DNA from 2 places in the Lysinibacillus sp. RS11 genome. Region 1 is predicted to be linked to the other one. Evidence: riboswitches for the same ligand, from Rfam matches in the RefSeq annotation. Region 1 holds a riboswitch; the other holds the start of a gene.
What was found. Region 1 has a riboswitch for thiamine pyrophosphate ahead of thiM (hydroxyethylthiazole kinase). Riboswitches for the same ligand answer to the same signal wherever they lie in the genome.
Positions count from the first base shown of each region.

Region 2: another riboswitch for thiamine pyrophosphate. It lies ahead of thiW (energy coupling factor transporter S component ThiW); the one in region 1 lies ahead of thiM (hydroxyethylthiazole kinase).

Region 1 is NZ_CP168124.1:3,665,484-3,668,680, forward strand. Features, by position in the region: gene mbcS (acyl-CoA synthetase MbcS) at 1-1,507, opposite strand, end outside; TPP riboswitch at 1,696-1,794, shown strand; gene thiM (hydroxyethylthiazole kinase) at 1,883-2,638, shown strand; gene thiD (bifunctional hydroxymethylpyrimidine kinase/phosphomethylpyrimidine kinase) at 2,638-3,197, shown strand, end outside.
Region 2 is NZ_CP168124.1:948,657-951,853, forward strand. Features, by position in the region: gene AB9L17_RS04600 (MarR family winged helix-turn-helix transcriptional regulator) at 1-287, shown strand, start outside; gene AB9L17_RS04605 (EVE domain-containing protein) at 303-764, shown strand; gene thiW (energy coupling factor transporter S component ThiW) at 835-1,335, opposite strand; TPP riboswitch at 1,719-1,826, opposite strand; gene AB9L17_RS04615 (MFS transporter) at 1,897-3,093, opposite strand.

The sequences.
Region 1 (3,197 bases):
CAGTTACAAATTCTATCGCACGAGGGTATTTATAAGGTGCTGTTAAAGTCTTTACATGATTTTGTAGTTTTTTAATCAGTTCTTCATTACCAATTTCTCCATCACGGAGCACTACAAATGCCTTTACAATATTTCCGCGAACTTCATCTGGACTCGCAACAACAGCAGTTTCTTTAACTGCTGTATGCTTCAATAATGCATCTTCTACTTCAAATGGACCTATCGTATAGCCAGAAGATATTATGACATCATCTCCACGTCCTTCAAACCAAAAATAACCATCTTCATCTTTATATGCACGATCTCCGGTAATATACCAATCGCCTCTAAATTGTAGATTTGTACGTTCTGGATCATGTAAATATTTTTTAAATAACGCAGGTGTTTCACGATGCACAGCAATGTCTCCAACTTCTCCAATTGCAACTGCCTTTCCGAAATCATCGATAATTTCAACAGTATTCCCCGGAGTAGGTTTACCCATCGAGCCAATTTTAGCCTTCGTCCCTACCATTGTACCAACAAGTAATGTATTTTCTGTTTGTCCATAGCCATCTCGTACTTGTAAATTCAAAACCTCCGAAAATACTTTTATCACTTCGCTATTTAATGGTTCACCTGCTGACACAGCCTGACGGACTGTACTTAAATTAAAATTTTGTAAACTTTCAAGTGCTGCCATAAATCGATATTCGGTTGGTGTACAGCACAGAATATTAATCTTGAATTTTTCAAGCAGTGTAAGGTATGTTGTCGCATCAAAGTGACCTTTGTAGACAAATGCTGTTGCACCACTTCCTAATGTAGCGAGAAACGGACTCCAAATCCATTTTTGCCAGCCTGGAGCTGCTGTAGCCCAAACAATGTCACCTTCTTGAACACCTAACCAATTCGGTGCAGTTGTTCGTAAGTGTGCATAACCCCAGCTATGTGTATGTACCGCTGCCTTTGGATTTCCTGTTGTACCACTCGTATAAGCTAAAAATGCAATGTCAGTACTTTTAGTAGGTGTGGAGCTTATGTAGGTTGTTGGTTGGCTTTGCATTTTTTCAAACAACGGCTGCCAAGATTCATGTGCATGACCAATGACAAATTGCTGTATGCCTTGCGAATTTTTAACAGCATCAAATTGCTCAATATAAGGCTCAAATACAACAACGCCTTTTGCGTTTGCGTGATTGATGCGATATTCAATATCCTTAGTTCTCAACATTTCTGAGCTTGGTATAATTGTTAACCCAGCCTTCAAGGCTCCAAGATAAACGATATACGCTTCAACTGATCTTGGCACCATGACTAAAATAACATCACCTTTTGTTAAACCATGTGATGTAAATACATGAGCTGCCTGATTAGCCTTTTCAAGTAAACAAGCATATGTAATGTACTGAATTTCTTCGTTTTCGTTATAAACTATTAATGCGCATTTTGTAGAATCCTGTGCATATTTTTCGATTTCCTCTGAAATGTTATACCACTCTGGTGCGATTAAATCTTGTCGTTTCATGGCAAATGCCCCCTTTTGCTATGCTCATTATAAAACTCCAATTTCATCATTTTCAATGAAAGGCACTCTAATTTGTTAAAGTCATGACAACTATCATGCTCTCCTATATGGCATCAGTCACGTCTTCGTTCAAAAAAACTCTCTATTGAATACGAAAGAAAAATATGGTACATTTTGGTCAACTAAAAGCATAATTGCAGGGGGACTCATTTAGAGTTGAGAAGGTAAAACCTGACCCTTTGAACCTGTTAGTTAATACTGACGTAGGGAGCAATTCACATCTAATTACTGATGAAAGGCTCTTTTGCGTGTTTTTTCTGCACGAAAAAGAGCCTTTTTTGCACGCTTACGTCCATCCAATAAGGAGGACATAAATTGATATTTCATACGATCCGTAAACGAAATCCACTTATTCATTGCATTACTAATTATGTTGTAGCTAATTTCCAAGCAAATGGCTTATTAGCAATAGGTGCTTCTCCAGTAATGGCCGATGACAGTCATGAGGTTGAAGAAATGGTCGCTATTGCCTCAGGCTTATTGATAAATATCGGTACCCTAAATAATCAAATGAAAAAATCCATGCTACTCGCAGGAAAAAAAGCTAATGCTCTGGGCATTCCCATTGTTTTAGATCCTGTTGCTGCAGGTGCAACAACTTACCGTAAACAGACGGTACAGCAATTATTAAAGGAAATAAAATTTGCAGCTATTCGTTGTAATGTTGGAGAGCTTGCGGCGATTGCCAATGTAGACTGGCAACAAAAAGGCGTAGATAGTGGTACTGGTTCAATTTCTTTAGAAATTGAGGCAAAGCAAATAGCTCAACTCTACAATTGTATTGTTATTGTGACCGGTGAAAAGGATTTTATAACTGATGGCGAACATCAGCAATGGATTACAGGTGGAAATTCTCAAATGACAGAAGTCACCGGAACAGGTTGCTTATTAAGTGCAATTTGTTGCGCTGCTTACTCCACAGGGAATGAACCATATAACCAATTAGTCGATGCATTATCACTTTATAAAAAAGTGGCAGAACAAGCTTCTTCTTCCACAGATTACATTGGCGATTTTCAAATTACAGTATTGAATGAATTACATCGCCTTTCCAAGGATGGTGAAAAATAATGCATATTGTAACAACAATTGCTGGTTCAGATAGTGGTGGCGGCGCAGGCATACAGGCTGATTTAAAAACATTTCAGGAATTAAAGGTCTTTGGAACATCTGTTATTACAGCTTTGACTGCCCAGAACACACTTGGTGTATCCGATGTCTTACCAATTGAAGTTAGCTTTGTTGAAAAACAACTTAAAGCACTAATCGAGGATTTTTCAATTAGTGCTGTTAAAACAGGAATGCTATTTTCCTCAGAAATCATTCAATCAATCGCACGTATTTTGGCTGAAGTTAATATTCCGCTAATTGTTGATCCTGTCATGATTGCAAAAGGTGGCGAAAGCTTATTACAGCAAGAAGCAATTGTAGCATTATGTAGTTATTTACTTCCTTTAGCAACAATCGTTACACCAAACATACCTGAAGCTGAAACACTTACCGGAAGAAAAATCAAAACGTTTGCAGATATTCAAGACGCGGCACACACCCTATTACAAAAGGGTTTACAATGTGTCATCATTAAAGGTGGTCATTTAACGGATAACGATTATGCAATTGATTATGTATT
Region 2 (3,197 bases), 2.2 Mb from region 1:
AACTTAGCCAAATTCAAATAGGGCAGATTTTAAAAATAGACAAAAACAGTGTCCGCTTTTTTATCGATGATCTAGAAGAAAGACAATATGTTTATAGAGAGAAAAATCAGGAAAATAGAAGAGAGAATCTAATATGCCTTACAGAACAGGGAGAAAATGTGGCAGAAGAATTATTGAAGATCCTTTCAATTGCTGAGAATGATGTTTTAGACGTACTTTCATTGGAAGAACAAGAGCAATTGAAACACATATTGAAAAAAGTATATGAAAATCGTTCGCCAAAATAAAAGGAGGTGGAAGCTATGTCACTATATCCTACGACTGAAAGAGAACCGAAATATTGGATTGGCGTGGTATCTCTTAATCATGTGCAAAAAGGGGTTGAGGGAGGATTCGGCCAGTTGTGTCATGGTAAAGAAAGACCTTTGAAACGAATGAAAAAAGGAGACTGGATTATATATTATTCTCCTAAAAACAGTTTAGATGGTAATGAACCTGTAAGAGCCTTTACCGCAATTGGAAGAATAAAAGACGAGCGAATATATGAGTTCCAAATGACAGAAAATTTTATTCCTTTTAGAAGAGATATAGACTTTTATAAAGATGCAAAGTCTGTACCGATAAAAAGGATCTTAGATTATTTAGAATTTGTAGAAGATAAATCGAAATATGGTTATAAATTCAGATTTGGTCATTTTGAAATAAGCAAAAAAGACTTTCTATTAATTGCTCATGAAATGGGATTGCCGTTGAAGTATGGATGAATTTAGTTGGATCAAAGCGTTACTTCTTAATGGCCATTAAGAAGTAACGTTTTTAAATTGTAACCAATCATTATTTAAGCAGGGTGTTAAGGTTAGTTACCAATACAGTCTTACGTAAATTGTTAGCAATGACAATGCCTAAGACAGCACCAATCGTACTGGATGTTAGAAAGGCTGGCATAAAAAATAATGCTGCCACGGATGTCCCCATTAATAAATGTGCATAGGGCACTGCAATGAGTGAGGCAATAATTCCTGTCCCGAATATTTCACCGACACCAGCTAGCCACATCTTGCCGCTATATTTATAGGCCAGAGATGCAAACAAAGCGCCAATGACACTACCAGGTATAGCTAATAATGAACCTGTGCCTGTTAAAATACGAATAATTGCTGTGACAAAGGCGACCATAACAGTAGGTACTGGTCCAAGAATGATAGCGCCAATAACATTAATGGCATGCTGTACAGGATAGGCACGCGCAATTCCCGTTGGTATTGAAACGAAGGTAGAACCTGCTACGGCAATTGCTACTAGTAGGGCCATGATTGTTAGTTTTCGAATTGACATAATTTACACTCCTTTGAAATATGAATTTAATCGTTAATACCGGTAAATTTGAAGTTCCGCCGGTAATGAAGAGAACTGCGCCGCTAAAACCGCGAGATGCGCCGGTAATCAAGAAAACTGCGCCGCTAAAACCATGAGATGCGCCGGTAACCAAGAGAACATCGCCGCTAAAACCATGAGATGCGCCGGTAACCAAGAGAACATCGCCGCTAAAACCATGAGATGCGCCGGTAATCAAGAAAAACTGCGCCGCTAAAACTATAAGTCCCACCGGTAACCTTGGATATAATGTTGCTAGATTGGCGAGCATTCTTAAGGTAAACTTACAAAAAAAGCCGCTTCCTAAAAAACAATAGGAAGCGGCCTTGCATTTACATATTAAAAAGCAAGTGTCGCCACTTCCCTCCGCTAGTGTGAACTAGATCAGGTTCAAAGGGTCCGTATTTGATAATATACGTCTCAGCCTTTTAAAGACTCCCCTAGTGGTAATAAAAAAATTTAATTTAATTCTATCTTATTACATAATAATGTAGCATACTACCAAAAATATTACTTTTCTGTCTATTTTGTATCAGGATGCAACAGGTGTGGTGCTTTTTTCATCGTCCAGATAAGGGCAAGGAAGAAGCAGGCCATTAAAATAATAGCTCCGAAAATATAAGGACTGTTCATATTCCAATCGAATAATATACCTGCTAATGCAGGACCAATCATATTACCGAGGCTCATATATGCATTGTTCAGACCAGCCGCAAAGCCTTGTTCCGTCTCAGCAAGCTTCGAAATCAATGTGTTGACAGCTGGGCGAATCAATGTCGTAGCTGTAGAGAAGACTGTCGCTACAACTAAAATAAGGGCAAAGCCAGACACAAATAAAATTAAGAAAATTGATATGGCTGCGATAAATAAATTGACTAACACTACTTTCATTTCGCCAAAGCGATTAAACAGTGGTGTAATAACAAACATTTGTACAACAACACCAAAAGCACCACCTACAACTAAGATAATAGCGATATCTGTAGGTGTGTAATTGAACTTTTCTGTAACAAATAACGATAATGTTGTTTGGAAGTTAGCAATTCCAAATGAAAATACCATCATAATAATTAGCATTACAAAGTAAGGCATATGTACTGAACGTACCATTTGCTTCCCAAGGTTATCTTGCTTCTGCATTTTTTGTGTTGTATTTGGCTTTTTAGAAGGTAATAAAAACAACGATAAAATTGATGCTAAAATAGCTGCAGTTCCAGCCGTATAGAATGGGAAATGTAAACTAACGTGAGATAAGAATCCGCCAATCCCTGGTCCGATCATAAAGCCTAGAGACATGGATGCCCCTAACATGCCCATTCCTTTACCACGTTCTTCATACGTTGTAACGTCTGCCACAAATGCCATGATAGGAGGTGCCACAAATGCGGAACCAAGGCCGCCTAAAAAGCGTGCCAAGAAGAGCATCCACACATCTGTAGAAAGCCCGAAACCAATTTGGGCAAGTCCTGTTACTATAAGACCGAAAATAATGAGATTTTTACGACCATATCGATCCGAAAGATTCCCAGCAATTGGAGAAAATACGAATTGAGCTAAGGCGAATGTTGCAATCAACATGCCAAGAATTTGTCCAGCGGCACCAAATAGTTTTAAATACTCAGGCATAACAGGAATAATAATTCCAATACTCCCCATTGCGATAAACATATTAAACATTAAAATATACAAAGCCGCCTTATTGGACTTCTGCTGGGTCATCGAATACCCCCTTCTTTAATCAAATATACTACAGTCTACCACAAGGCTTGTACCTTTGCTATTGACTAGAAGTCTGAAATAAGGGAATTGGCTACCGATCACCC